DNA from 4 places in the Streptomyces sp. NPDC001156 genome. Region 4 is predicted to be linked to each of the others. Evidence: riboswitches for the same ligand, from Rfam matches in the RefSeq annotation. Region 4 holds a riboswitch; each other region holds the start of a gene.
The links. Region 4 has a riboswitch for cyclic di-AMP ahead of ACWDA7_RS24340 (NlpC/P60 family protein). Riboswitches for the same ligand answer to the same signal wherever they lie in the genome.
Positions count from the first base shown of each region.

Region 1: it holds a riboswitch for cyclic di-AMP, as region 4 does, so the genes downstream of both, ACWDA7_RS32310 (NlpC/P60 family protein) here and ACWDA7_RS24340 (NlpC/P60 family protein) in region 4, are expected to answer to the same signal.
Region 2: it holds a riboswitch for cyclic di-AMP, as region 4 does, so the genes downstream of both, ACWDA7_RS10950 (transglycosylase SLT domain-containing protein) here and ACWDA7_RS24340 (NlpC/P60 family protein) in region 4, are expected to answer to the same signal.
Region 3: it holds a riboswitch for cyclic di-AMP, as region 4 does, so the genes downstream of both, ACWDA7_RS17320 (M23 family metallopeptidase) here and ACWDA7_RS24340 (NlpC/P60 family protein) in region 4, are expected to answer to the same signal.

Region 1 covers NZ_JBSFJX010000094.1:22,817-30,952, reverse strand. Annotated here, with positions in the region: gene ACWDA7_RS32315 (tellurite resistance/C4-dicarboxylate transporter family protein) at 1-901, opposite strand, end outside; gene ACWDA7_RS32310 (NlpC/P60 family protein) at 1,009-2,181, opposite strand; cyclic di-AMP (ydaO/yuaA leader) riboswitch at 2,190-2,359, opposite strand; gene pcrA (DNA helicase PcrA) at 2,767-5,271, shown strand; gene ACWDA7_RS32300 (M23 family metallopeptidase) at 5,330-6,910, opposite strand; gene ACWDA7_RS32295 (esterase/lipase family protein) at 7,214-8,080, opposite strand.
Region 2 covers NZ_JBSFJX010000015.1:62,784-70,919, forward strand. Annotated here, with positions in the region: gene fahA (fumarylacetoacetase) at 1-166, opposite strand, end outside; gene ACWDA7_RS10940 (RNA-guided endonuclease InsQ/TnpB family protein) at 509-1,729, opposite strand; gene ACWDA7_RS10945 (HAD family hydrolase) at 2,077-2,934, shown strand; gene ACWDA7_RS10950 (transglycosylase SLT domain-containing protein) at 2,948-3,436, opposite strand; cyclic di-AMP (ydaO/yuaA leader) riboswitch at 3,456-3,624, opposite strand; gene ACWDA7_RS10955 (CocE/NonD family hydrolase) at 3,997-5,991, opposite strand; gene ACWDA7_RS10960 (polyprenyl synthetase family protein) at 6,445-7,455, shown strand; partial or broken gene ACWDA7_RS10965 (CHRD domain-containing protein) at 7,674-8,136, shown strand, end outside.
Region 3 covers NZ_JBSFJX010000030.1:18,741-26,876, reverse strand. Annotated here, with positions in the region: gene ACWDA7_RS17355 (amino acid permease) at 1-514, shown strand, start outside; tRNA gene ACWDA7_RS17350 (tRNA-Lys) at 633-705, shown strand; gene ACWDA7_RS17345 (GTP cyclohydrolase II RibA) at 929-1,606, opposite strand; gene ACWDA7_RS17340 (MarR family winged helix-turn-helix transcriptional regulator) at 1,830-2,339, opposite strand; gene ACWDA7_RS17335 (dihydrofolate reductase family protein) at 2,452-3,600, shown strand; tRNA gene ACWDA7_RS17330 (tRNA-Met) at 3,707-3,780, shown strand; gene ACWDA7_RS17325 (PP2C family protein-serine/threonine phosphatase) at 3,924-5,144, shown strand; cyclic di-AMP (ydaO/yuaA leader) riboswitch at 5,373-5,529, shown strand; gene ACWDA7_RS17320 (M23 family metallopeptidase) at 5,541-6,575, shown strand; gene ACWDA7_RS17315 (aldo/keto reductase) at 6,758-7,702, shown strand; gene ACWDA7_RS17310 (PrsW family intramembrane metalloprotease) at 7,765-8,136, opposite strand, start outside.
Region 4 covers NZ_JBSFJX010000054.1:240-5,111, reverse strand. Annotated here, with positions in the region: gene ACWDA7_RS24350 (ATP-dependent Clp protease proteolytic subunit) at 19-654, shown strand; gene ACWDA7_RS24345 (hypothetical protein) at 662-970, shown strand; cyclic di-AMP (ydaO/yuaA leader) riboswitch at 1,435-1,619, shown strand; gene ACWDA7_RS24340 (NlpC/P60 family protein) at 1,624-2,097, shown strand; gene ACWDA7_RS24335 (DUF6328 family protein) at 2,177-2,710, shown strand; gene ACWDA7_RS24330 (ATP-binding protein) at 2,774-3,232, opposite strand; gene ACWDA7_RS24325 (helix-turn-helix domain-containing protein) at 3,483-4,343, shown strand; gene ACWDA7_RS24320 (DUF397 domain-containing protein) at 4,353-4,577, shown strand; partial or broken gene ACWDA7_RS24315 (aminotransferase class I/II-fold pyridoxal phosphate-dependent enzyme) at 4,721-4,872, opposite strand, start outside.

The DNA.
Region 1 (8,136 bases), on a different contig from region 4:
CCACCGCGATCCACAGCAGGACCTCACCGAGGCCGCGCAGCCAGGACACCCCGCGGGTGGTGGCGACCGACAGGCTCGCCACCGCTGTCATCCCCAACGGGAAGACCGTCGACCAGCGCCGCGTGTCATAGCGCAGCCGCGGCCGGAGCAGCTCGGCCGCCGCCAGCACGCAGTAGAAGACGAGGGCGAGGACGAGGAGGGCGAGCGTGACTTCCCGCAGGACGCCCTTGTCGTCGTTGCTCCAGAGGTAGCGCCCGCTGTGCCCGGCTGCCACGAGCCGGGACCCGGCCAGCGCGGAAATGGCGAGCGCGCCGCCCGCGATCCAGTGGTCTCCGGCACCGGTCGCCGTCTGCCGCAGGTCGAAGCACCGCAGCCCGATCAGGTAGAACACCAGCCCGAGCCAGAAGAGCACCAGCGCCGTGTGCACGAGCCATGCGGTCCCCACCGTGGCCCCGAGCATCGCCGCGAGCACGGCGACCCCCTGCGTGGCCACGCACCCGAGGAACACGGCCCCGGGCATAGGCCGCTCCCAGCGCAGTGCGACCGGGAGGAGCAAGCCCACCCACAGCGCGAAGGCCAGCGCGAGAAGCGCCTCGGCGAGCGGCTGCCCGCCCTGCATGGACACTCCCGTGCCCAGCGTGGCGGTCGCCGCGACAGGGGCGAGTGCGGTCGCCGTGAGAGCCTGCCGAGCCCACCGGTCGCGCTCCCACAGCACCCGTACGCCGACGTCGACGACGAGCCCCAGCCAGGCGGCGGCCGTCAGGGCGAGGGCGATACGGGAGAGGACCCCGTACCCGGTCAGATGCAGCCCGACCGACAGGATGCCGGTCGCCATCACGGCGGCCCCGGTGGCGGGCGGACGCTGTGTCCACCAGGTGCGGAGCTCGGAGGTGCCTGACATGCGCCTGATGCTAGGGACGCACACGCGCGATGCGTACGGGGCACGCGCGCGGGAGGCCGAAAACAACCCCACGCGCGCGTGCCCCGTACCGGAAAGGGAAACCGGCCTCAGCCGGGCCGCACCACGCTGTGGATGATCGAAGCGCCGCCGTAGTAGACCGACTCCTCGCGGACGTATGCGCCGGGCTTCGGGGCGTGGATCATCATGCCGTTGCCGATGTAGATGCCGACGTGGCTGATGTCGTCGTAGAAGAAGATCAGGTCACCGGGCTGGGCGTCGGTGAGCGAGACCGTCGTGCCGGCGTTCACCTGGTCGTACGTGGTGCGCGGGAGCGTCGCCCCGGCGGCCTTCCAAGCGGCCTGGGTCAGCCCCGAGCAGTCGTACGAGTCCGGTCCGGTGGCGCCCCACGCGTAGGGCTTGCCGATCTGGGCCCGGGCGAACGCCAGGACCTGGTCCGCCTTCGTCGCGTTCGAGGAGCCCGTGGCGGACGTGTCCGTCGAACCGGTCGTAGTGCTCGGCGTGCTCGACTGCGCCTTCTGCTGAGCCGCCTGGCGCTGCGCGGCCTCTCGCTGCGCCGCCTGCTGCCGTGCCAGCTCTTCCGCCTGGCGCTGAGCCTCTTCCTGCTTCTTCTGCTCGATCGCGGCGAGCCGCGCCTTCTCCTCGGCGGTCAGATCCGACAGCAGGTTCCGTGCGGCGGCGAGCTTCGTCTGGATGGTCGTCTTGCTCGACCTGAGGGTCTGCTGCGACTCCGTGAGCGTCTGCAGGCTCTGGGTGGCCTCGCGCCGCTTGTCCATCGTCGCGGCCTGGTCGGTGGTGTACTCGTCGACCGCCTGCTTCTGGCGACTGGTGAGCCGGCCCATCAACTGGGTCTGGTCGAAGTAGTCCTGGGGCGAGTCGGCGAGCAGGAGCGTGGCCGTGTCGGGGGCCGCCGCCCCGGTGCGGTACTGCGCGGCGGCGAACGAACCCAGCTTGTCCCGAGCCTCGTTGAGACTCTGTGTGCGTCTGGCGACGTCGTCCAGGAGCGTGTCGACGCGCTTGCGTTGGCTGGCCGTCTTCTCCTTGGCGGCGTTGTACTTTTCGGTCGCCGACTCGGCCTGGCGGTAGAGGTCGTCGACCTTTTTCTCGACCTCTTCGATGCTCGGCTTGCCATCGGTGGAGGGCGCGGCGTTGGCCGTCTGGGAGAGCAGGGCCACGGAGGTGAGGGCCGCCGTCGCGAGGGCGGGGGTCCGTATGCCTGCGATGCGCGTGCCTGAGGGGCGGGCCTTGCGGTGCGGCGCCATGGGAGGCGACTCCTTCCGTACTCCGCCTACCGAGTTAGCTGTCGGGTTCGGGCGGGTGGTTCGGAAGGCGTGCCCTACGGCCTTGCCCCGAAAGGCGGTCGGCCGATTCACCCCAGGATCGGGTGGGTCCCCGGCTCCGGCTGCCACGAGGGCGCACCGGACTCGGCGGAAGCCGCGCGACCCGGCGACCTTCGCCGGTGGGGGTCGTACGGCCCGCCGGGAACGGTAGCCAACTGATGTGGTCTGTGTGAAGGTTGATGTTCGATATGCCCGATACATTTTCGTGACCTGGCTCATGAATCCGTCGGCCCGTGGTCAATATGGGCAGTTCTGTGATGAGTTGACTCGTTCCTGTCGCGGCTGTCGGAGGGGTGTCGTCTTCCTGTCCGCACGGGCTCGAGCGGGGTCCTGGGCAGGCATGTCGGCCCCATGCGATCCGTTTCCGCTGGTGACCGATCGATCCCGGAAGGTGACGGAGTCCTTGTGGTCGGTTTCGGAAGATCATCCATCGCAGAGCCCAGGCCGGTCGGTGTGTTTCCCGGGCGGCGGCCGGTTGTCGGTGGGGCGGCCTAGACTCGGAGAGCGATGAGCAGCCTCTTTGACGACAGCTTCCTGGCGGACCTCAAGGCCACCCCGGCCGCTGAGGAGCAGCCCCCGCCGCCCGAGGACGATCACGCTCCGGAACCGGTTCCGGACGATCTGTTCGGCGGGCGTTTCGACGTACCCCCGGACCGTGAGGCGTACTACAGGGACGGCGCGCCCCGCCCGGTCATCGACCCCCAGGCACTGCTCCAGGGGCTCAACGAGAACCAGCGCGCGGCCGTTGTGCACGCCGGCTCCCCCCTGCTCATCGTGGCCGGCGCCGGCTCGGGCAAGACCCGTGTGCTGACGCACCGCATCGCCCATCTGCTGGCCGAGCGCGGCGTCCACCCTGGGCAGATCCTCGCGATCACCTTCACCAACAAGGCCGCGGGCGAGATGAAGGAGCGCGTCGAGCACCTCGTCGGCCCGCGCGCGAACGCGATGTGGGTGATGACCTTCCACAGCGCGTGCGTCCGCATCCTGCGCCGGGAGAGCAAGAAACTCGGCTTCACATCCTCCTTCTCGATCTACGACGCGGCCGACAGCAAGCGGCTGATGGCGCTCGTCTGCCGCGACCTGGACCTCGACCCCAAGCGATACCCGCCGAAGTCCTTCAGCGCGAAGATCTCCAACCTGAAGAACGAGTTGATCGACGAAGAGGACTTCGCCGCGCAGGCCGCCGACGGATTCGAGAAGACCCTCGCCCAGGCGTACGCGCTCTACCAGTCCAGGCTCCGCGAGGCGAACGCGCTCGACTTCGACGACCTGATCATGACGACGGTGAACCTGCTGCGCGCCTTCCCGGACGTCGCCGAGCACTACCGCCGCCGCTTCCGTCACGTCCTCGTGGACGAGTACCAGGACACCAACCACGCCCAGTACGCCCTCGTCCGGGAGCTTGTCGGCACCCGTGAGCACCCCGTGGACGTACCCCCCGGCGAGGACGAGTTGCAGCCGGCCGAACTGTGCGTCGTCGGTGACGCCGACCAGTCGATCTACGCCTTCCGCGGCGCGACCATCCGCAACATCCTCCAGTTCGAGGAGGACTACCCGGACGCCACCACGATCCTGCTGGAGCAGAACTACCGCTCCACGCAGACGATCCTGAGCGCCGCCAACGCGGTCATCGAGCGCAACGAGTCCCGCCGCCCGAAGAACCTGTGGACCAACGCGGGCGCCGGCGCGCGGATCACCGGCTACGTCGCCGACACCGAGCACGACGAGGCCCAGTTCGTCGCCGAGGAGATAGACCGCCTCACCGACACGGGCGAGGCGAAGGCGGGCGACGTCGCCGTCTTCTACCGCACGAACGCCCAGTCCCGTGTCTTCGAAGAGATCTTCATCCGCGTCGGCCTGCCCTACAAGGTCGTCGGCGGCGTCCGCTTCTACGAGCGCAAGGAGGTCCGGGACGTCCTGGCGTACCTGCGGGTGCTGGCGAACCCGGAGGACTCCGTGCCGCTGCGGCGGATCCTGAACGTGCCGAAGCGGGGGATCGGCGACCGTGCCGAGGCGATGATCGACGCCCTGGCCCAGCGGGAGAAGATCAGCTTCCCGCAGGCGCTGCGCCGGGTGGACGAGGCATACGGCATGGCGGCCCGCTCGACCAACGCGGTCAAGCGGTTCAACGCGCTGATGGAGGACCTGCGGACGATCGTGGAGTCCGGCGCGGGACCGGCCACCGTCCTGGAAGCCGTCCTCGAACGCACCGGCTATCTGGCGGAGTTGCAGGCCTCGACGGACCCACAGGACGAGACCCGCATCGAGAACCTCCAGGAACTCGCCGCCGTGGCCCTGGAGTTCGAGCAGGAGAGCGGCGAGGGCGCCGCCGGGGCCGCCGCACCGGGCGGCACGCTGGCCGACTTCCTGGAGCAGGTCGCCTTGGTCGCCGACTCCGACCAGATCCCCGACGAGGAAGAGGGCGGCGGGGTCATCACGCTGATGACCCTGCACACCGCGAAGGGCCTCGAGTTCCCCGTGGTCTTCCTGACCGGCATGGAGGACGGCGTCTTCCCGCACATGCGCGCGCTCGGCCAGACCAAGGAGCTGGAGGAGGAGCGGCGCCTGGCGTACGTCGGCATCACCCGTGCCCGGGAGCGGCTGTACCTCACGCGGTCGGCGATGCGCAGCGCCTGGGGCCAGCCCTCGTACAACCCGCCCTCGCGCTTCCTGGAGGAGATCCCGGACCAGCACGTGGACTGGAAGCGGAAGGGTGCCATCTCCGCCTCCGTGCCGACGGGTCCGCTCTCGGGTGTGGCGGCCTCGCTGTCGTCCTCCCGGTCGCGGTCCTCGGCCGCGGGCGCGTCCGGGTTCGCCACCAGGCGGGGCGGTGCGACGGAGAGGCCGGTCGTCTCCCTGGCGGTGGGAGACCGTGTCACCCACGACCAGTTCGGCCTGGGCACGGTCGTCGGGGTGAAGGGCACGGGCGCCAACGCGGAGGCGACGATCGACTTCGGGGAGACCAAGCCGAAGCGGCTGCTGCTGCGGTATGCGCCGGTGGAGAAGCTCTAGTCCGCGGGTCCGAAGAGGGAGCCCTCGCCGACCGGCGGGGGCCCGGCGGGGGAGCGGGTCAGGTCGGGTCCAGCCCGTGGCTGCGCAGCCACGGCAGCGGGTCTACCGCGGCGCCCCCGCCCGGCCGCACCTCGAAGTGCAGGTGTGGGCCGGTGGAGTTGCCCGAGTTGCCGGAGTATGCGATCGGGTCACCGGCCTTCACGGTCGTCCCGCTCGCGACCCGGTAGCTGGAGAGGTGGCAGTACCACGTCTCCGTACCGTCCTTCGCGGTCACGATCATCATGTTGCCGTACGCGCTGTTCCACTGCGTGCGGACCGTGCCGTCGGTCGCGGCCATCACCGTCGTGCCGTACGAGACCGGGAAGTCGATACCGGTGTGCACGGACATCCAGTTGATACCGGCCTGCCCGAAGTAGGCGCTGAGCCCCTTCCGCAGGACCGGCAGGACGAACTTCGGACGCAGCCGCTCCTTGAGCGCCGCCTCCGCCGCCGCCTTCTTCAGCTCGGCCGCCTGCTGGGCCTTGAGGTCGATGCGCTCCTGGGTACGGCTCGCCCGGTCGGCGAAGTCGTTCGCGCCCGCGGAGAGGCTCTGGAGCTGCGAGTCCAGTTTGATGTTGGCGGCGGACGGTTTCACCGGAGTGGCGGCGGAGGCGCTCGTCGTGCCGGTGTCCTCTCCGCCGGTGCCGACGGACGCCGCGGCGATCCCGGCGACCCCCATCACGCACACCGACGGTACGGCGACCGTCAGCAGTGCGGAACGCCTCGCGGGGGGACGGCGCCGGGACCGGTTCGCGCCGCGGGAGGCGGCACGCGGTCCGGGGACCGGCGCGAACTCCTCCTGCTCTTCGAGCAACGGGGCGTCATCGGGTGCGTCGTCCGCCGGTCCCTGGTCGTCGGCGGTTGTGTCCTCGTACGGGAAGTCGTCGAAGGACTCGGCCGCTTCGAAGGTCGCGATGGCCTGCTGGTCGAACGGCTCGGCGTGGTCGAACGTCGAGGTCGCCTCGTGGTCGAAGGACTCCGGGACCACGTGCTCGAAGGTGGCCGTCGCGGCCGCCGCCTCGGTCTGCTGGTAGTGCGCCTCATGCTCGGTGGTGGCGCCCGAGTTCCACTGCGTGGCGTCGTAGGCACCCGTGTCGTAGGACTGCGTGCCCCATTCCCACTGCTGGGTCGGGTCCGCCTGCCGGCCGCCCTCGAGCCAGGCGTGGGCGTCCCACTGGCCGGTGCCGTCGGCGGGCGCGGCCTGCGCGGGGATTCCGGCGAGGTGCTGGTAGCCGGCCGCCCAGGCCGATGTGTCATGGGCGCCGGTGTCGTACGCGACGTAGTGCTGGGCGGCGTACCCGTCGTAGTGCGCCGTCTGGTGCGTGCCGGTGTCGAGGCGCGTGTGGGCGTCGGCGGACCACTGAGTGGCGTCGTAGGAACCGGTCGAGCCGCCGCCCGGGAGGTCACCGAAGAGCGGGTCGGTCGCGAAGCTCGCGGTCGCGTGGCCACCGGCGCCGTAGGCGGCCGCGGTGGTGTCGGCGTACGTGGTGAAGTCACCGTACTGGCCGCCCTGCCCGCCGTACGACGCATAGTGCGCCGAGGAGGCATCGGAGGCAGGAGCCGGGGGAGTTGCGGTCCCCGACGGGTGACGGTCGTTCACCAACTTCTCTTTCGCCTCGACAGCAGGGGCTGGCAGAGCAGTGCGGTGACTGTACCCGGCGGTATGCGGGCGCGACAATCTTCTGCAGGTTTCCCTCCGGCAGGAAACGGGCATTCGGCCGTGTTTCGGCGGCTAAAGGCAAGGCTTTGGCTCTTCGTTCGATGAATGTTCGAGGGTGTGAGGGTGTCCGGGAGTTGTCCGACAGCTGTATCGCGGCTGTGCCAGGCGCGGTTGAGGGCTGTGTTCCGGCCGGGGGAGGACCGGATCGTGCCGACCGCCGTGGACAGCGGCGGCGCCCGAGGGCTACGCCACCGTGAGGCCGCCGGTGGGGGCCGCGGCCCTTCCCGGCTGCTCGAGGTCCAGTGCCTGCCGTATCCCGGCCGCGACCGTGGGGTGCACAGGCAGGGCGAGATGGCCGATGCCACTGACCCGTATGTTCTGCGCGAGCAGGTCCGGGTGGTCGACGCAGGCCGTCTCCAGCGGATCCATGAGGGGATCGAGGTCGCTCCAGAAGCTCACGAAGTGCGTGCGGCAGCCGGGGGCCGGTTCACGCAACTCCTGGATCAGCTCGGAACCGGGGCGCATCTGGCGGACGATCGGGTGTGCGTTGGCGAGCGGCGCCACCCGGGTGCCCGAGTGCGGCGTACCCAGCGTGACGAGCGTGCGGACGTGGAGGTCGCCACCGAGGCGCTGCACGTAGTACCGCGCGATCAGTCCGCCCAGGCTGTGCCCGACGACGTCCACCTGATCCTGTCCTGTGCGCTCGCAGATCTCCTCGATGTGACGGCCGAGAAGCTGGGCGGCGGTCCGGATGTCGCAGGTCAACGGAGAGTAGTTCAGCGACTCGATGTGCTGCCGTCCGTGCTGGGTGAGGTTGCGGCGCAGCAGGACGAAGACCGAGCGGTTGTCGATGAACCCATGGAGGAGGATCACCGGGGGTTTGGCCTTGGTCGGCAGCGTGGCGGTGTCCGGGGGGAGCGCCAGTGGCTCCGCGTGGCGCTCCTGGATGATCCCCGAGGGGTACAGGAGCAGATGCCCGGCGAGTATCGCGAGCTCCAGGGCGGTCGCCTTCAGGAGGGCTATGGAAAGTCCGGCCAGTCTGCTCGGGAACAGGCGCTGGCACAGCGGAAGCAACGGCTGCAAGGGCTGCACTGCCCTGGTAACCATCATGGCCGACCTCCCGTCGGCACACCGAGGACGCCTCTGTCCCCCGTGAGCCCTTGTGG
Region 2 (8,136 bases), on a different contig from region 4:
CGGCGTAAGGGGAGCCCAGTGCCAGCGCCGCGGCGCCCGCGTCCAGTACGTGGTCGCCCAGACGGACGCCGACGCTCCGATCGTCCGAGCCGATGGGCGAGAACACGCCGTAGGGCAGATTGTGCGGGCCGAAGGGGTCGCCCTCGGGGAGGTCGAAGGGGGGCATCTGATGCTGCCTCGCTTTCGTGCACTTCTGGTGTGCCGGGCATGGGAAATGTGTTCCATGTGGTCGCCGCACACGTTACGGGGGAGTCGCCTGTCTGGGCAGTGTCGAAGTGTTCGCTATGTCCGAATAGGTCTTGTCGGAGCAGTCAATTCCGGCTTGGCGTCCTTCAGGGATATGGACGGGGTGGGGCCGGTCCATAGGGGGACACGTGGGGGACCCGTGGCCGACAGGGCCGGCAGTGTGCCGTTCGACGCGGACCGCGACGTACCGGGGCTCATATTGAAGGCTTCCCTCCCTGGGAGGGGATTGTCCACCCTCCAGGGCTGAGCGGGGATTTACGGCTCAGGCTGCCGCCTGGGCCAGCGGCCCCGGCGGTCTTACGCCCTCGACACCGTCCGGGTTCCAACCTGCCCGGACCAGCATCACGCGGGCGGAGTTCTTGTCCCTGGGGGACACGGCTCCGCACACGGTGCAGGCATACGTTCTCATCGAGAGAGGGAGTGCGTGCTTGGTTCTCGCTCCGCACGTTGCGCAGTCCATCGTGGTGTGCGCCGGGTGCACCAGACGCACGTCTCGCGCGTGTTTGCGGCCCATCTCGACCAGGGCACGCTTGGTCGCGGCGATGGCGGCATCGGCCGCCTTGCGGGCCATGGTGGTCTTCGCGAGGAACCTCGGATGGAAGTCCTCCACCGCAACCCCGTCATGGCCGCGCATCACACCCTTGGCCCACTTGCGGCCGGTGTCCTCCCGCTGCCTCGCGATCTTCTTGTGCAACTTCGCTGCCTGCGCTTGCGCCTTCTGGTAGCCGGCGGATGCGGGCTGCCCCTTCGGCCGGCGCCGCCGGGCCATCATCCGCTGGTACCTCGCCAGCCGCTGCGCGGCCCGCTTGCCGTACCCGCCATGCGGGAGGTCATAGGCGTCATCGGTGGTGGTGGCGGTCTCCTTCACACCCCAGTCCACACCCAGGACGCGGCCGGTCTCAAAGAGCGGCTCAACCTGAGCCGGGACAACGAAGGACACGTACCAATGTCCGAGGCTGTCCCGGTACACGCGCACGCTCGACGGGTCCGCGGGCAGCTCCCGCGACCACACCACGCTCACCACGATCCCGCCCGCCAGGTGCACACGACCGTCCTTGATGCGAAAGCCCCGCCGGGTGTAGTTCAGGCTCGGCCGCGCCTGCCGCTTCTTCTTCCACCGGGGCATCCCCGCCCGACGGTGCGCCGCAACCCGGTCCTTGATGTCCTTGAGGGCCTTGGCGCGAGCCTTGGCGAAGTCGCGTATCACCTGCTGCTGAGGCACGCTCGCGCCCTCAGCCAGCCACGGCATCCCCCTGCGGGCCTCGGTCAGCATCTTGTCGAGCTGAGCCGGGCCACACGTCAGCTTCTCGCCTGTTGCCCTGGCCTGCACGTGGACCTGTTTGGACTTGGCCACGCATTCGTTCCAGATCCACCGGCAGCGATCCCACTCGGCTTCGAGTCGGCGCCTGGCCGTGTTCGACAGGCGCACACGGAAGGTGTACCGGGCATGCCCGGCGTCCTTTGTGGCCGCTGCTGTCGTCATGCATCCGAACCTACCCGGGAGGACTGACAGTTGAGAGTTCTTGATCATCGTGGGCGACATCACCGCCGTGCGGGGTCGACACCGGATCGCCCTGACGGCGATCCGGCTACCCCTGCCCTGCTCCGCAGGAGTCCGATTCATCCCCGGCCTGAAGGCCGGCGCATCCTCGGAGGAACCCGGTGAAGAGCTCAACGGCGCGTGGGGCAGGGGGAGTCGAGCCGCCGGTCGCCGTTCCCGGGGGCCGTGACGTGAGGGAGGATATCCGTGCGTGCCGGGCTGCGTGGGATATCGGATGCCGTCCGGTAACCGCCCGAACGCTGAGGTGTTTCCATCCGTATTCTCTGATCATGGCCGCACCCCTCGCTTACTCGCTCATCGCCACTGACCTGGACGGAACGCTGCTGCGTGGTGACGACACGCTCTCCGACCGGTCACGGGCCGCACTGGAACGGGCCACCGCGGTCGGTGCACAGCACCTGGTGGTGACGGGGCGCCCGGCGCCGAGGGTGCGACCGCTGCTCGACGACCTCGGCGGGAGGGGGCTTGCGGTGTGCGGACAGGGCGCGCAGGTGTACGACGCCGGCGCTCAGCGGCTGCTTTTCTCCGTCACCCTGGACCGGGAGTTGGCCGAAACCGCGCTCGGCAAGATCGAGGCCGAGGTGGGGCAGGTGTACGCGGCCGTGGACCAGGACGGAGTGCACGGGCTCACGCTCATCGAGCCCGGCTACCAAATGCCGCATCCCACGCTGCCCGCGGTGCGGGTGGAGCGGCGCGAGGACCTGTGGTGCGAGCCCATCAGCAAGGTGCTGCTGCGCCACCACGCCCTGTCCGACGACGAGTTGGCGACGGTGGCCCGTGGCGTGGTCGGTTCCCTGGCTACGGTCACCATGTCGGGACCCGGCACCGTCGAGCTGCAGCCGAGCGGCGTCACCAAGGCGACGGGGCTCGCGCTGGCCGCCGGTTTCCTGGGCCTGAGCCCGTCAGGGACCATCGCTTTCGGGGACATGCCCAACGACATCCCCATGTTCGACTGGGCGGCGCAGGGCGTCGCCATGGCCAACGCCCACCCGGAACTCAAGGCGGTCGCCGACGAGATCACCACGTCGAACGAGGACGACGGCGTCGCCGTCGTCCTCGAGCGGCTGTTCCCGGCCGCCAGCCCCCGGCCGCCAGCCCCCGGCCGGCGGCTGCCGGTCAGGCGCTGACGGCCCGCGGACCTCAGTAGGCGCTGTTGACGTTGTCGATCGAGCCGTACCGGTGGGCGGCGTAGTTGCACGCGGCCGTGATGTTCGCGACCGGGTCGTAGGGGTCGAAGGGCGTGCCCGACACGTGGTACGTCCGGAAGGTCGGGTCGATGATCTGGAGGAGCCCCTTGGACGGGATGCCCTTGCGGGCGTTGGAGTCCCAGAGGTTGATGGCCTTCGGGTTGCCCGAGGACTCGCGCATCACGTTGCGGTAGATGCCGTTGTACGAGCCGGGGATTCCCTTCTGGGCCATGATCGCGAGCGACTGGCGGATCCAGCCGTCGAGGCTACCGGCGCGGGACGTCACGCTGGCGGCCTTCGTCGGAGCGGCCGGCGTGGCGGCCGAAGCGCAGGTCGCACCCATGATCGGCAGGGCGAGAACCACGGCTCCGGTCCCCGCGGCGGTGAGTGCGCGGCGGATGCGGGTGGCCTTGGAGTTGCGGTCCTGGCGACGTGCGGGCAGGGCGAAAGCGGACATGTGGCATTCCTCTCCGGCGCCTGCGAGGTGAGCTGTCGGGTTCGGGCGGGGAGGTGCCCGGCCGTGTCCTCGGTGTCGAGGCACGGCTTCACCCCAAGCCGCTCCGGCACAGTGTCCGGCCCGGCGACTTACCTGGGTCCCCCGCTCCTGCCGTGGTGGGTCGATGGCTTCTCGAGCGGCGGCAGGATTCGGCGGCCCGCTCGGGTCGAAGGGAAGGTATGCGAGAGCACATGTCGGGAACAAGCCTGGATGTCATGCTCCGACCCGATTGACCATGACATCGGGGAATAAGGGGTGTGATCCTCTTTGTCGAGAGATGCTCAACTTGGCATACGCAAAGGGTGATTGGGTGACCCGCCCGAAAGCCCCCCTCCGACGGGTGCGTGACTCAATTCACTTCGCCCTTACGTGAGGCGCGATTGGCAACTAAGGGGCTAATGTGGCAATTCGGACAGGCGGATGCGCGCACCTCTCCCGCCCGGCATTCCGGCCAATCGGGCATATTGCCCCATAAGGGCTTGAGGTGGCGATCGGATGCCTCGCCTCTATCCCGTTCCGCGGGGGATCCGCTTCTCCCATGTGCGGTGGAACACCACCTCGTAGCCGTCCTTGCAGACGACCTCGTGAGAGGTGACGAAGTCCGTCTCGGTGCAGGTGAGCTCCGCGTGCGTCTCCACCCTCGCGTCCCAGCCCGACTCCGGGCGGTGCAGCCGGACCGACCAGTCGCAGCGGATGCGGGCGGTCAACGGACCCGAGTCCTCGATGGTGTACGCCTCCAGCGCGTCCTCGCTCACTTCGAGGCCGTCGGGATACACGCGCGTGCCGTCCCGGCGCGGGTCGACGACCAGGAGCCACTCGCCCTTCGCCACGTCCCGCACCACCAGGCGCTCCGGGCGGGGTTCGTCGAGCGTGGCCGGATCGCTGACGCCGAGCGGCTCGGACTGCTCCGGTTCCTCGAAGGCGATGTGCGGCCCCTGCTCCCGGGTCCGCACCGGGAGTTCCAGCGAGCTTCCGGCGGGGTCCAGCGTGAAGCCCGCCTCCGAACCGGGCCGGGGCCACGCCCACGGCCAGTACGCGGAGGAGACGGCCAGGCGGATGCGGTGACGGGGCGGGAAGGCATGGCCGACACCGCTCAGTTCGAAGACCACGTCCTCCGTCGTGCCCGGAATCCAGGGGGCGGGCCGATCAGGACCGCGGCGCGCCCACAGGTTCAGGACTCCACGGGTGACCAGTGTCGACGAACCGTCGGGCGCCACATCGCAGAGACGGGCGACCACTTGGCCGCCCGGCACCGGACAGGTCAGCCGCAGCCGCACCCGGGGACGGCCCAGCACCCAGGTCTCCTCGGCGGGTTCGAACTCGAAACACACCGACCTCGCGTCCTCCTCGCGCTGGTCCGGCGGCAGATCGGCGTGGTCGCCACGGGGAGCGAAGCCGCCCGAGTCGAGGCCGGTGTGCATCGGGGACCGGACGGGCACGGACGCGCCCTGGAGTGCGTACGGGACCCGGGTGACGTTCGGCGAGGGCCAGGACGGCTCGCCGACCCAGCGGCCCGGGAGTGCGTCGTAGTGCGTCGCCGGAGGATGCGGGTCGCTGATGTACACCCGCAGCGGCGGCTCGGCCATGACTCCCGTGTCCTCGCCCTTGAGCCAGTGGTCCCACCAGCGCAGCGTCTCCTGGAGGAAACCGATCGCCGGACCCGGCAGCCCGTGATCCGGGTACTGGTGCGACCAGGGCCCGATCAGACCGCGTACGCGATCGGCCGGAAGGTGCTCCACGAGCCCGAGGACGGCGTCCCGGTACGGGTCGTGCCGGCCGCCCACCGCGAGTACGGCCGCCCGGCGGAGCGCACCGTGGTCCTCCCGGATGCCGCCGTGGCCCCAGGGGCCGTCCCACACCGGGTGGGCCGGCCAGGTGTCGACGAGCGGGTCGAGCGCCTCCAGGCGGTCGGCCCAGACGTCCCGCCACACCGTGCCCACATGTGCCGGGTCCGGCGGACGGGCCGCGAGGGCGACCAGGGCCGACGCACGGGCGGGCAGGTCCCCGGCGAGGACGGAACCCCCCAGGTGGTGCAGGTCGTTGTCCAGGCGCTCGTCCCCGGCGCACACCGCGACGACCGCCCCCAGCGGCTCGGGCGCGAGGGCCGCGACCCTGAGCGAGGCGATGCCGCCCAGGCCGATGCCGAACATGCCCACACGGCCGTCGCACCAGGGTTGAGCGGCCAGCCACTCGACGACCTCGACACCGTCGGACAGCCCGGTGGCCGTGTACGCGTCGGCGGGCCGGCCGTCCGAGTTGCCGTGCCCGCGCGCGTCCACCCGTACGGAGACATAGCCGTGCCCCGCGTACCAGGGGTGCCGCTGCCAGTCGCGGAGCGCGGTGGAGTCGGTCAGGCGGCCGGGGAGGTACTCGAGGAGGGCCGGGACCGGCTCGGCGGTCAACGGGCGCCACGCGCGCGCATACAGACGAGTGCCGTCCTGGAGCGGGATCCAGAAATCACCGTGAGCCGTCGCGTGGGGGAAGGACGTACGGATGTGCATGTGCGTACCTCGGCTCCTCGGCGATGTCCGCAGCCGGCTGGGGCGGCGGCGCGGTCGCGGGGCGGTGACCTCCCGTTCACGCGCGGCCGGGTGACGGCGACCGGTGTGTACGGTTCGGGCGCCCGCGACCCGGTGGGGTGCGTCCGGCGGGGTACACGGGAGGACGTGAGGGGGCTGGCACCGGCTGCGAGAGGTTATTTCCGGGTATGTCGATGAAGATGTGTTCATATCACCTGATCAAGAACATACCGTTCGTGATTCGATACCGCCCGGCCTGGAACAGTGGGCGCTCGCGGTGATCGAAACGTGACCGGATACGCTGACTTGAGTGATGGCAACGACAGATCGACAAACTCGGTGAGCCACGTCGACAGACAGCGTCATCGACCGAGTGACCGTGCTTGAGACCGACCGTGTGATCGTCAGCAGACGTCAGCAGACAGGAGACCCCACGTGACCGTCGTCGGGCCGTTCGGGCTGAGCGTGCGGGACCAGGCTCTGGAGGCCGATGTCCAGGCCGGACTGGCCGCTGTCGAGGAGGGGTTGCTGGACGCCACCAAGAGCGAAGTGCCCTTCATCACGGAGGCCGCGCAGCACCTCGTGCACGCGGGCGGCAAGCGTTTCCGGCCGCTGCTCGTGATGCTCGCCGCGCAGTTCGGTGATCCGTACGCGCCCGGCATCGTGCCCTCGGCCGTGGTCGTGGAGCTGACCCATCTCGCCACGCTGTACCACGACGACGTGATGGACGAGGCCGAGGTGCGGCGCGGGGTCGACAGCGCGAACACCCGCTGGGGCAACGCGGTCGCGGTCCTCACCGGTGACTTCCTGTTCGCGAGGGCGTCGCACATCCTGGCCGACCTCGGCCCCGAGGCGGTGCGCATCCAGGCCGAGGCGTTCGAACGGCTGGTCACCGGCCAGATCCTGGAGACGGCCGGCCCCCGGGACGGCCGCGACCCGGTGGACCACTACCTCGACGTGCTCGGCGGCAAGACGAGCTCCCTGGTGGCGGTGGCCTGCCGCTTCGGGGCGATGATGTCGGGTGCCGACGAGACGGTCGTGGACGTGCTGACGCAGTACGGCGAGCGGCTGGGCGTGGCGTTCCAGCTGGCCGACGACGTGCTGGACATCGCCTCGGACTCGCGCGAGTCCGGGAAGACGCCCGGGACGGACCTGCGCGAGGGCATCGCCACGCTGCCGGTCCTGCGCCTGCGTGAGCGCGCGGAGCGTCTGGGGCTGGCCGAGGACATCGCCCTGTGCGAGCTCCTGGACTCGGACCTCACCGACGACGCCCGCCATGCGGAGGCGCTCGCCCGCCTCAGGGTGCATCCCGCGCTGGAGCAGGCCCGCCGCGACACGATCCGCTATGCGGAGGACGCCCGCTCGGCTCTGGTCCCGCTGCCGGAGTGCGGTGCGAAGGCGGCTCTGATGGAGATGTGCGACGCGGTGGTGCACCGAGCGGGCTGACCCGTCGGCGCCGCGCGGCGGTACCGGCGGTCGGTACCGCCCGTCACATCGGGTTCTTGTGACACGCATGGCACATCCGTGACCGTTCCGCCATACCTGCCTGCGGAATGTGAGACAGGTCACATAATTGGATTGAGTCCAGTCTCGGATCGGGTCCGTATCCATGCCCAGAAGCTGACGCAGGGGGCGTCAGCTCGGGTACGGGGAGATTTCCGGACATGCGTACAGGCGCTCCGTTCACCAAGCGCCGCAAGAGCCTGATCATCACCGGCATCGCCGTGGCCGCCGCGGCCTCGGTCGCCGCCGCGATCATCCCGGCCTTCGCCGCCGGGCACGGCCACGCGCGGCACGGCACCGACCATGCCGGGCACGCCGACCAGGCCGTCGTCACCCAGAGCGGCACCCTCACCGGCACCGGCTCCGGCGGCACGATCCTTGTCGCGAGCCTGCGCGGCGCCGACGAGGTGCCCGTCGCCGGCGGCCCCGCGGTGGGTGACAGGGACGGCGCCGCCCTGGAGTTCGTCAGGGTCAAGGCCGACAAGGTCTCCGTCGCCGTCACCTGGCGCGGCACGGTCCGGCCCACCCTGCTCCACATCCACCAGGGCCCAAGGGCGCCAACGGAGGGGTCAAGATCGACTTCAGCAAGCTGCTGGAGAGGGGCGTCAAGGGCCACACCGTCGT
Region 3 (8,136 bases), on a different contig from region 4:
CGCCTTTTCGCGCGACGGCGCGCTGCCGTTCTCGCATGTGTGGCACACGGTCAGCCCGCGCACCCGCACCCCTGTGGCCGCCGTGTGGCTCGCCGCGCTGGGTGCCCTGGCCCTCGGCCTGCCGTACCTGATCAACTACACGGCCTACGCGGCGGTCACCTCGATCGCCGTGATCGGACTGTACGTCGCCTACGTCGTCCCGACCCTGCTGCGGGTGCGCAAGGGCGAGGCGTTCGAACGCGGGCCGTGGCACCTGGGCCGCTGGTCGCAGGTGATCGGGGTGATCTCGGTGGTGTGGGTCGGGGTGATCACGGTTCTCTTCATGCTCCCGCAGGTCTCCCCGGTCACCTGGGAGACCTTCAACTACGCACCGGTGGCTGTCCTGGTGGTGCTCGGTTTCGCGGCGACCTGGTGGCTGGCGTCGGCCCGGCACTGGTTCCTGAATCCGCACCACGAGCGCACACGCGCGCGGGAGGCGGCGAGGGCTGGAACGGTGGAGGTGGTGGACCCCTAGGGACGCGGCGGACGGGCGGGGCCATCCGCAGGGTCTCGGCCGCCGGTGTGGCCGGGTCACCGATACCCGATCGGAGTCCCGGCCTCTTCCGGCTATGCTCAGGGAGGCAACATCGCGTGGGCCCTTAGCTCAATTGGCAGAGCAGTGGACTTTTAATCCATTGGTTGTGGGTTCGAGTCCCACAGGGCCTACCCAAGAGCCCCCAGCTCAGAGACATTCAGAGCTGGGGGCTCGGCCGTTGTCGGAGTCTCGGGCTGCCCGGCTGGGCGCGGGCGCTCATGCACGGCGGACGGCCGTCGGGCTCCCTGCCGTACGCGGCCCGCACGAGCCTGTTCGACTCGTTCGACGGCACGTGCATGAACTCGGCCCACCCGGTGGGCGTATCGACCCCGACGCGGGCTCATGGCGCTGGCGTCAGCCCGCGGTCAGCTCCGTGAGGGGCAGGGTGTGCTGGGTGTGCACCACCTTCGCGCGGAGGTAGCGGACGTTGTGCGCCGTGGTGAAGACACCCGTCGGGACGTGGTGGGTGACCGTGAGGCCGTGGGAGCGCAGCTGGGCCGCCTTGTCGGGGTTGTTGGAGAGCAGGTCCAGGGCGTCGACGCCGAGGGCGCGGAGCATCTGCGCGGCGGCCGTGTAGTCGCGGGCGTCCTCCGGCAGACCGAGCGCGGCGTTGGCCTCGTAGGTGTCCAGGCCCTGGTCCTGGAGGGCGTAGGCGTCGAGCTTGTTGTACAGGCCGATGCCGCGGCCCTCCTGGCGGAGGTAGAGCAGGATGCCGCCCTGGTCGGCGATGCGCTCCACGGCCTCGCGCAGCTGGGGGCCGCAGTCGCAGCGCGCCGAGCCGAAGACGTCGCCGGTCAGGCACTCGGAGTGCAGCCGCACCAGCGGGGGACGGTCGGCCGGGGGCTTGCCGAGGATCACGGCCACGTGTTCCAGGCCGTCGACGAGGCCGTGGAAGGTGACGAGGTCGGCGGTGACCGTGTAACCGTCGCCGAAGCGCAGCGGGACCGTCACGCGGGTGCGCACCGTGGCGGCGGGGACGTCGGTCGGGTTGCTGCTGTCGCTGGGGACGGTGCCTTCGCCAAGCTCGCGCATGTCTGTCGTCCTTCTCCGGTCCTGCGGGTCGGGTGCGGAGAGTGCACCGCATGCTTCAGATTTGAAGCACAACCTCGTCGGCAGACTCTAGTCGTGCTTCAAAATTCAAGCAACCTGTTTCGGGCCTGCGAGGCCGGCCATGCTCCAGACCTGCTCGGATCCGTGACTCCAGGCCCGTGGGCCTTCGGACCGGTGATTCACCGCCTCGGCGAGTGGCCGGGCTTCACGCCGTGGACGAACGCCGGCGCCAGGGCACTCCGCCGCACGGCGACTGCTCGTCGTCGCCCTGGAGCGTGTCGGTGATCCGGGTGCAGATCGCCTCCAGCTGTGCCACCTGCTCGGGCGTGAGCTGGTCGAACACGGCTGCCCGTACCGTCTCGACGTGGCCCGGCGCCGTACGCTCCAGGAGAGCCATGCCGGCGTCCGTCAGGACCGCGGTGCTGCCGCGCTTGTCCGTGGGGCAACCCTCCCTGCGGACCGAGCCGTCCTTCTCGAGGCGGGTGACCGCGTAGGTCAGCCGGCTGCGTGTGATCTTCAGCGTCTCGGCGAGGTCGGTCATCCGCATCTGGTGGCCGGGTGCGTCGGAGAGGTTGGCCAGGACGGAGTAGTACAGGTGCGGCATGCCGGCCTCCTGTTGGAGTTGCCGGTCGATCGTGTCCTCCAGGAGCCACGACGCGGCGAGGTACGCACGCCAGGCGCGCATCTCCTCGGGGGTGAGCCAGCGGGTCGTCATGCCGCCAGTGTAGTTATTGTTTAAAAGTTGAACCACACATCCCGACCCCGGTCCCGCCGGACCTCGACCCTCGACCCGGAACCACCGGATCCCGACCACCGGAGCGCAGTCCATGGCCCACCCCTACGTCCTGTTGTCCGCGGCCGTCTCCCTTGACGGCTTCCTGGACGACACCGGCCCCCAGCGGCTCCTGCTGTCCGGACCGGAGGACTTCGACCGGGTCGACGAGGTGCGGGCGGCCAGCGACGCGATACTCGTCGGCGCGGGCACGCTGCGCACGGACAACCCGCGGCTGCTGGTCTACTCCGACGAACGGCGCGCGGCCCGGGTCGCCGCAGGGCTGCCGGAGTACCCGCTGAAGGTCACGGTGAGCGCGTCCGGCGCCCTGGACCCGGATGCCCTCTTCTGGCACACGGGCGGCGAGAAGGCCGTCTACACGACGGACTCGGGCGCCGAGCGGCTGCGTGGATCGCTGCCGGCGGACGTGGAGGTGGTCGCTCTGGGTCCGGACGTGAACTGGCGCGCGGTCCTCGCCCACCTCGGGGACGTCAAGGGCGTACGGCGGCTGATGGTCGAAGGCGGCGGGCGCGTGCACACCCAGCTGCTCCGGCAGGGTCTCGCGGATGAGTTGCAGCTCGTCGTCGCTCCGCTGTTCGTGGGCGAACCGGGCGCACCGCGGATGTTCGGGCCGGGCGCCTACCCGCCGGGGCGGATGCGGCTGGTGGAGACGCGGCCGGTCGGGGACGTCGTGCTGCTGCGGTACGTGCCCACGGCGCCCGGCGCCGGCGCGCTCGCCTCCGCCGCGGACCGGCGCTGGCTCGAGACGGCCTGCGAGCTCGCCGCGCAGTGCCCACCGTCCCGCACGGCCTTCAGCGTGGGGGCGGTGGTCGTCGCGGCCGACGGTACGGAGCTGGCGCGTGGGCACTCTCGCGAGGGCGGCGACCCCGTGGTCCACGCCGAGGAGTCGGCCCTGGCGAAGCTGGACCCCGCCGATCCGCGGCTCGCGGGCGCCACGGTGTACAGCAGCCTGGAACCGTGCGCCCGCCGCGCCTCCCGGCCCGCGCCGTGCGCCCGGCTGATCCTGGACGCCGGGGTGCGGCGCGTGGTCACCGCCTGGCGCGAGCCGGACACGTTCGTGCAGGCGGCCGACGGGAACGCCGTGCTGACGGAGGCCGGGGCGGACGTGGTGCTCCTGCCGCAGTACGAGGACCTGGCGAAGGCCCCGAACGCGCATCTGCTGTCCCCCTCGACCCGCCCCTGAGACGCCCGCCACGACTGCGTGGACGGGCCGGAATGAGCTGGTGAAGCGCGTGGGCGTAAACCCGTGCGCTTCACGTCGCGCGTATGGCTTACACTGGTATCACCGACGCGGGGTGGAGCAGCTCGGTAGCTCGCTGGGCTCATAACCCAGAGGTCGCAGGTTCAAATCCTGTCCCCGCTACTGATGGCCGAGGGCCGGAGTCCGAAAGGGCTCCGGCCCTCGGTGTTTCCTCCGCCCGGCGCGTCCACCGGTTCGCTCCCGGTCCATACCCCGGCCGGCCCACAGCGGTCGCCCTCCGCTCCCCTTCCGTGAAGCCTGGACGCGTGGTGCAGCAAGCAGGCCCGCTGTGGCTCGAGGAGTCGTACGACGACCACGACCAGCCCGGCGGCCGACCGTCCGGTGAACCCGTGCCGGCCGCCGGTGCCGGGGACACCCCGTCACCGCGTCGAGTCGAGCGCGAGAACCGTCGTTTCTTCTGCGCGCGGGCGTTCCTGAGCGCCCTGCCCGCCCTGCTCATCGCCATCGGGACCGGCTACGACTTCCTCGGCCCGTCGGATGTCACGGCCGGCCCGTTGTTCACCGCCGCGCCGCTCGTCGCCGCGCCGCTCTACTCGCTGCGCGGCACGGTGCTCACCGGTGTGGCGGCGGTGCTCGCCGTCCTCGCCGTCCACCTCAGGCTCGGCCTTCCCGGGAGGGCCGACGCGGTCACCGAGATGGGCACCGTCGTGACCGTCGCCGTCCTGGCCGTCCTCATCAACCTGCTCGTCCGGCGCAAGAACGAACGCCTCGCCTCCGCCCGGGGGATCGCCGAGGCCGTCCAGCGTGCCGTGCTGCCCGAGCCGGCCCCACGGATCGGCGGGCTGGACGTCGCGGCCCGGTACGAGGCCGCGCAGGCCGGGGCCTTCATCGGCGGCGACCTGTACGCCGTGCAGGACTCCCCGCACGGGGTACGGCTCGTGGTCGGCGACGTGCGGGGCAAGGGCATGGGAGCCGTGGCCGCGGTCGCCGTGGTCATCGGCGCCTTCAGGGAGGCCGCCGAACAGGAGTCGACCCCGGAGGCGGTCGCCCAGCGTCTGGAGCGGGCACTGTCGCGCGAGGGCACTCGGCGAGACGGACTCGACGCGTGCGAGGGGTTCACCACCGCGGTCCTCGCCGAGATCCCGCACGGCGGCGGGGTCGTCCGGATCGTCAACCGCGGCCACCCCGCGCCCCTCCTCCTGCTCCCGGACGGCACGCTGCGGCTACTGGAGGCCCGTGAGCCGGCGCTACCCCTCGGCATGGGAGACCTCGGGGTCTGGCCCGACCGTAGTGAGGAGTGGGAGTTCCCGCCCGGGGCGACGCTGCTCCTCTACACCGACGGCGTCTCGGAGGCACGGGACGCGCACGGCGAGTTCTATGATCCCGCCGCCCGGCTCGCCGGCCGCGTCTTCCCCGGTCCCGGCGCACTGCTGGCCGCGGTCACCGAGGAGGTCGCCCGCCACACCGGCTGCCGCGCCACCGACGACATGGCCCTGCTGGCCGTGCGCCGGCCCGAGCGCCCTTGATGGGTGACGCTCGGTGGTCGAGCGGTGCCCCTGCGCATAACAACTGATACACCGTCAACACTTGTGAGGTGCATGAGGCGTAGCCAACTCGCCCGTTTTGGGTCGGTCATGGCATGAAAGTCCTGGCCAAGTACGTCAAGGATCTGTTCAACAGCTTGGAATCCGGGCTCCGCGTCTATTAACGTTCGATAACGCAGCGCGGTCGTCCCAGCCGTCACAAGAGGCGGCTCCGTGCGCATGCCGAATCCCGCAAGGGAACCGGGGAACCACCAACTTGGGGTGAATCGGGCGGATACCGCCGCGGAAGCACGGCCGGTATACGCGCGTAGGAGACCTTCCTCTCCGAACCCGTCAGCTAACCCGGTAGGCGAGACGGAAGGAAAGGAGTGCGCCCACGTGGCGTCCAACCCGCCTGCCCAGAGCACCTCGTCCGCTCCCAACGCCACTCAGACGTTCGGGTACGCACCCGGCGCCGAGGAAGGCCCCTGGGAGGAGTGGAACCCCACTGAGGAGTCCCTCCGTCCCGTCCGCGGCCGGCACCGCGTCGGCAAGCAGCGCGGAGGAGGGCTCGCACGCAGCTCCACCGTTTTGGGCGTCGGTGTGATGGCCGCAGTCGGCGCGGGCGGCATGGCCACCGCGCAGACCGGCAAGCCGCCGGTGTCCATATCCATGCCGGACCTCTCCTCGGTCACCGAATCGGCCAAGGCCCTCATCGGCCAGGACACCGCCGCCCCCAAGGGCTCCGCCACCCCTCTGAGCACCGCGGGCGTCTCCACCGCCGACGCCGCCGCGGGCACCAAGGACGCGGGTGAGGCGCTGCGCACCCGGATCATCCAGCAGGCCGAGGCCCAGCAGGACCGGATCGCCGTCGAGGCCGCCCGGGCCGCCGAGGACGCCGCCGCGCAGAAGGCCGCCGCCGCGGCCAAGAAGGCGCAGGAGGACGCGGCTGCGAAGGCCGCCGCGGACAAGCAGAAGGCCGCGGAAGAGGCCAAGAAGAAGGCCGAGGCGGAACGGCTGGCGGAACTGGCCAAGCAGTTCACGCTGCCGACCTCCTCCTACACCCTCACCTCCCGCTTCGGTGACGCCGGCGCCATGTGGTCCTCCGGGTACCACACGGGCCTCGACTTCGCCGCTCCCACGGGCACGCTCATCAAGGCGATCCACAGCGGCACCATCACGGAGGCCGGCTGGGCCGGATCGTACGGCTACCGCACGATCCTGACCCTCGACGACGGCACGCAGCTGTGGTTCTGCCACCAGTCGTCGATCAGCGTCAGCGTCGGCCAGAAGGTGGCCACGGGCGATGTCATCGGCCGCGTGGGCGCGACGGGCAACGTGACCGGGCCGCACCTGCATCTGGAGGTCCACCCGGGCGGCGGTGACGCGATCGACCCGATGGCATGGCTGCAGAGCAGGGGTCTCAACCCCTGACGGTTCGGGCGGGCCCTCCGCGGCCTCCCTCCCCGGCTCCGGCAGTCCTGACGTAACCCCCCCACGTCAGGACTGCCGGTCGTGGTCGTCGTCTCGAGTCGGAATACGTCGATCCGGTTGTTTACGCGAATTTTGCGGCGGTTCCGGAAGGCGCCCGTCCGGTACGGGCGTTGGGATTGAGCATGACTTCTCTTCGCAAGCTCGGTTCCTCCGACCTCGAGGTCTTTCCGCTCTCTCTCGGCGGCAACGTCTTCGGCTGGACCGCGGACGAGGCCCAGTCCTTCGCGGTGCTCGACGCCTATGCGGCGGCGGGCGGCAACTTCGTCGACACCGCTGACTCCTACTCGGCCTTCGCCCCGGGCAACAAGGGCGGCGAGTCGGAGACCATCATCGGCAAGTGGGTCAAGGCGCGCGGCAACCGCTCGGACGTCGTCATCGCCACCAAGGTCAGCCAGCACCCGGAGTACCAGGGCCTGCGCGCCGCCAACATCAGGGCGGCGGCCGACGCGTCCCTGCGCCGTCTGGACACCGACTACATCGACCTCTACTACACGCACTTCGACCAGCCCGAGGTGCCCGTGGAGGAGATCATCGGCGCACTGGACGAGCTGGTGAAGGCGGGCAAGGTGCGTGCCATCGCCGCCTCGAACATCTCCCCCGAACGCCTCCAGGAGTCCCTCGACCTGTCCGACCGCGAGAACCTCGCGCGGTACGTGGCGCTGCAGCCGCACTACAACCTGGTCTCGCGCGACACATACGAGGGCACGCTGGAGGGCGTCGCCTCCCGCGCCGGTCTCGCGGCCGTCCCGTACTACTCCCTCGCGGCCGGATTCCTGACCGGCAAGTACCGGCCGGGTACGACGGTGGACTCGGCGCGTGCGGGGCGTGCCGGTGAGTACCTGAAGTCGGAGCGAGGACTGCGCGTGCTGGCGGCCCTGGACGAGGTCGCGCAGGAGCGGGGCGCGGAGATCGCGACGGTGGCCCTGGCGTGGCTCGCGGGCCGGCCGACGGTGGCGGCCCCGATCGCCTCCGCCCGCACGCTGGAACAGCTCCCGGCCCTGCTGGCGGTGGGGGACCTGACGCTGACGGACGACGAGGCGGCGAAGCTGACGGCGGCGTCGGCGTAAGGGCCGCCCGCTTCCCCCCGGTCGTCCCCCCGGGTCCGGCGGCGCCGAGCCTTCCGCGACCGCTACGAGCGGTACGGGTTGTAGGTGGGATACGGCGCCGCCGGACCGTAGGGCCCCGGCCAGTACGCCGGGGCGTACCCGTAGATCGGTGGGACCTGCGGTGTCACCACCGGCGGGGCCACCGGTGTCGTGGCCCGCGCGGCGTATGCGAGCGTCGGCCGTGCCACCGACCGCCGCGCCCACAGCTCGTCCAGCAGTTCCCGTTCCCGTACGACGAAATCGGCGTCGGCCCGGCCCCGGCGCCCCCGGTGGCGCAGGAACGCGAGCGAGGTGGCGTACGCCTCGTACTGCGCCACCGAACGTGCCGCGGGCTTCCCGAAGTGGTGGCGTGCGTACTCCCGGGCCAGCCGCCGGGCCCGCATCGAGCCGAGGAC
Region 4 (4,872 bases):
TTCGAGGAGGCGTGTGCCATGAACCGACCGTCCGCCCGCTATGTCCTGCCGGAGTTCACCGAACGCACCGGCTACGAGCAGCGGACCCTCGACCCGTACTCCAAGCTGCTGGACGAGCGGATCATCTTTCTGGGAACGCCCATCGACGACACCTCGGCCAATGACGTGATGGCGCAGTTCATGCACCTCGAGTACCTGGCTCCGGACCGGGACATCTCGCTGTACATCAACTCCCCCGGCGGCTCGTTCAGCGCGATGACGGCCGTCTACGACACGATCCAGTACGTCGGCTGCGATGTGGAGACGATCTGCCTCGGCCAGGCGGCGTCCGCCGCGGCCGTTCTGCTCGCCGCGGGCACGCCGGGCAAGCGGTTCGCGCTGCCCGGCGCACGCGTATTGATCCACCAGCCGTCCCTGCCCGAGCCCATCCAGGGACAGGCCACCGATCTGGCCATCCAGGCCGAGGAACTCATCCGCACGCGCAGGCGGCTGCAGGAGATGCTCGCGCGGCACACCGGGCAGAGTCCCGAGCGGATCGCAGCCGACATCGAGCGGGACAAGATCCTCGACGCCCCGGCTGCGGTGGAGTACGGGCTGGTCGATCGCATCATCCCGAGCCGCAAGGCATCACGCACCGCGCCCGGCGCGAGGTGAGCCGTCGATGCTGCCGCCCGAACTGCCTCCGCTGCCCCCGCTGACCCGTGCGGAAGCCGAACTGATCGACCGTTACCTCGACGTGGTCGACCTCGTCGGCCGCATCAACCCCGCGCACTCCGGGGACACCTACGGCTCACTGCGCGCCGCCCAGGCCCTGGTCGGCAAGGCGGTGGCCCTGCGCGAGGCCCTGGCGCTGATGCACCAGCGCGGTGAGAGCGAACTGCACGGCCGCACGCTCGCCCGGGCCCTGCGCGTCCTGGACGGCGAACGCCGCGCGGCCCGCGTCACGGTGCCTCCCGGACCGGACGACTGACCTGATGGATCGGTGCGGGTGCGGAGCCGGCCTGAGCGACGGCTCCTCCGTCCTCCTGCGTCGCGCAGGACGGTCGGCTGACGGGTAGTGATCGGCGCGTAGGAGCTGGGAAGTTGGCTGGACGGCTGCCGCGCACCGCACATCGGGCGGCGACCTCTACCCCTTTACCGCGGCTCAAACGCACCGAACGGGTTACCCACACTCGGAGTAGACGTCCATGATCCCAAGGGCCCGCGAGGCATGCGCAAAACGCTTCCCCTTGGGCCGGGATGAGGTGTTCCACCGCAGGTCCGGGCCTCGTCCCACCCCTCAACGCGGCCCGAACAAAGGGCTGTCCAGCCGAACGGGTGAGTGGTGAGTAATGCCACAAACCACCGGTTCCATTGTGTTTTTTGGACACTCGTGAGTGAAGATCCCTTGCTGACGACAAGCCCCCGCCACCACGGCGGGGCGGTCCGGGCGGACGCCGAATCCTGCCGCCGCCCGGATGACGGGTCGACAGAAATGGATCGGCAGGAGTGGAGGACCCAGCAAGGCGGGCCGCCGGAGAGATCCGGGCGGTCCTTGGGGTGAAGCCGCGTGAGCGGCCGGGCTACTTCGCCAGCCCGAATCCGACAGGTCATCCTTCACAGGCGGCTGACGAAGGGTTGCGCATGACTGCGCTCAATCGTGTCCCGTCGCTGCTGACCCGGGCCGGCACGGCCTCGGCTCTCACTCTCGCCGCCGTCGGCGGCAGCATCGTGGCCCCCGGCCTCGCCACCGACGCCGCCGCCGCGGCTCCGGCTACCAAGGCGCTGCAGATCGCGGCGTCCAAGAAGGGATCACCGTACCAGTACGGTGCCACCGGCCCGCGCCGCTTCGACTGCTCGGGGCTCACGGTGTACGCGTTCAAGAAGGCGGGCAAGAAACTGCCCCGCACCGCCGCGGCGCAGTACAACAAGACGCGCCACATCTCCGCGTCGCACCGCAGGGCGGGAGACCTGGTGTTCTTCCACTGGGGCCGCAGCGTCTACCACGTCGGCATCTACGCCGGGAAGGGAAGGATCTGGCACTCCCCGAAGACCGGGGACGTAGTGAGGCTCCAGAAGATCTGGACGAAGAGCGTGTGGTACGGACGGGTCAGCTGATTCGACCTGCGGGGTGGCGGCACGGCGCGCCGCCGCCCCGCAGGGGCGTGAGCCGGGTCGAATCGGTTACTTGTTCACCATGGCCGACCCACCACCTCACCAGGATCGGAACGAGACACCCCTGGAGCGCGCCGACCGCAACTTCTCCGAGTTGCTTCAGGAGCTGCGGGTCACCCAGACCGGGGTGCAGATCCTCTTCGCGTTCTTGCTGACCCTCGCCTTCACCTCGCGCTTCCCGTCCCTCGACACGGTCCAGCGCATCACGTACGTCACCACGCTCCTGCTGGCCGTGCTGGCCGCGGCCCTGTTCACCTCGCCCGCGGCGCTGCACCGCACCCTCTTCCAGCAGCGCGTGAAGCCCTCCGTGGTGCGGATCTCGTCCCGCCTGGCCGCGCTCGGGCTTGTGGTACTGACGCTGGCGTTCACCGGGTCGGTGCTGCTGGTGGTGGACGTGGCCATGGGGCGCATCGCCGGTATCGCCGCCAGTGCGAGCACCTTCCTGGTCTACGTCGGCCTGTGGCGTGTCATGCCGCGGATGGTCCAGCGGGCGATCACCGATCACCAGACGACGGACCAGGCGGACGGCCGGGACACCCCCGGGCCCTCCCGCTGACGTGCGGCCGCCGGTCCGCACGGGGCGACGACACGGCACGGCGCCGAGTGCGCCGGCCGGGTCTCAGGAGCCCTGCTGGCCGCCCGCCGCGACCGGCTCCACGGGTGCGGCCCACGGCAGTTCGATCGCGACCGTCTTGCCCCCCTCGCGGGTGGGCCGCACGCTCAGCTTGCCGCCGTACTCCGCGGCGAGCCAGCGGATGATCACCATTCCGCGGCCGTTGTCCTGTTGCACGGCCGCGGGCAGGCGTTTGGGGAAACGCGGGTGGCTGTCGGTGACGCCGATGCGTAATAACTCGTCCCGGTCGAGGACGACGTCCACCGTGAACGTGGGTGACTGCCCCAGGGTGTGCTGGATGGCGTTCGTGGCGAGTTCGGACACGATCAGCCGTACGGTGTCGGCGACTTCGGCGTCGCCCGGCAGCCCCCATTCGATGAGAATGTCGGAGACATATTTCCGGGCGGCGGAGACCGAGGCGGGATCGCTCGGCAGAGTGACGGATGCTTCCTGATGATCTGCCATGGCGACGGTCGTCCCTTTCCCACGGGACCGGAGTCCGACACGAGCGGTTGGTTCGAGTAACGGTTCCGGACTGGGTGCTGCTCGCCAGCCTGCCATCACCTGGCCTCCGTCGGGCGCGATCCCCCGAGATATGCATATATCTGTCGCCCAAAGCGGTGAACTCTCCGACGACCGATCGTATTTGGGCGACCCCGGGGCTCATCCTCTACCGTCGCCGTGAAAACCGCGCGCCATGCGGAGGGAGTCGGCCATGCAGTACGGACCAGCGGTGCGCCGCCGCAAACTCGGCGCCGAATTGCGCGCCCTGCGCGCCCGGACGAGGCTCACGAGCGGCGAGGCAGCCGCCCTGGTCGGCTGGCACCAGTCCAAGGTGAGCCGGATCGAGACGGGTGCCAGCGGGGTCAAACCGGCCGACGTGGGCCGGCTGCTGGACGCGTACGGCGTCGAGGAGCCCGAGCTGCGGGAGCTGCTGCTCATGCTCGCGGGCTCGGAGGACGGCGGCGGGCGGCAGAACTGGTGGAACGCCTACCGCGGGGTGCTGCCGCCGACCTACCGCGATTTCATCAGCCTGGAGTCACAGGCGAGCGGGATACGCACGCTGGAGACCTCCGTGGTGCCGGGGCTGCTCCAGACGCCCGAGTACGCCCGGGCCGTGACCCGGGCCGCCGTCGACGGTCTGGAGGACGACAAGCTGGACGCCCTGGTGGAGGTGCGGCTGGCCCGGCAGGACGTGCTGCGCGCCGATCCGCCGCTGAGCCTGTGGGCGGTTCTGGACGAGGCGGTGCTGCACCGAGAGGTGGGGGGTCCGAAGGTCATGGCGCGCCAGCTGCAACGGCTCCTGGACGCGGCCAAACTGCCCCAGGTCCGGCTCCAGGTCCTGCCGTTCGCCGCCGGGGCGCATATCGGCATTACCGGACCTTTCGTTATCTTCTCATTTCCGAGCAGATCTGATCTGGATGTAGTTGTTCTCGACCACTTGACGAGTAGCCTCTACCTGGAGCGGAAAGAAGACCTCCAGGCCTACAGCGAGGCCTTCAACTCCCTTCGGATCCACGCCCTTTCCCCCGAGGACACGTTGGATTACATCGCCGCGTTGGCCGGCGACGCATAAGGAGTCACCATGTCAGCACTGCCTCGACACATCCCTTCCAGCACCTTGCTGCACGGAGTGCGGTGGCTGCGCAGCAGTCGCAGCACGGGAATGAACAACTGCGTCGAGACCGCTCTGCCCGGCCCCGGACGCTGGTCCGGCCTGGTGGCCGTGCGCGACTCAAAGAACGTGAGCGGACCCGCCCTGGTCTTCGGCCCCGGCGCCTGGAAGGAGTTCCTGACCGAACTGAGGTGATCACGTTTCTGCGACTCGGTAGCAAATCGGCCAATTTCGAACCGCTTTCCGAGTCACTTCCGTAGCAATTCCTCCCCCACTCTGTTCGTGCGAGCTCGTAGGCATCACCCGTACGGCGCGCGAGGCACGGCCGTTTCGCCGACTCACGGTCGCGTTTCGCCGATCACCCCCACGGCGTGCTCGATCTGACCGTCGGTGAGGTCGGCACGAGCGGTCAGCCGCAGCCGTGAGATGCCGTCGGGCACCGAGGGCGGACGGAAGCAGCCGACGGCGACCCCCGCCGACCGGCAGCCGG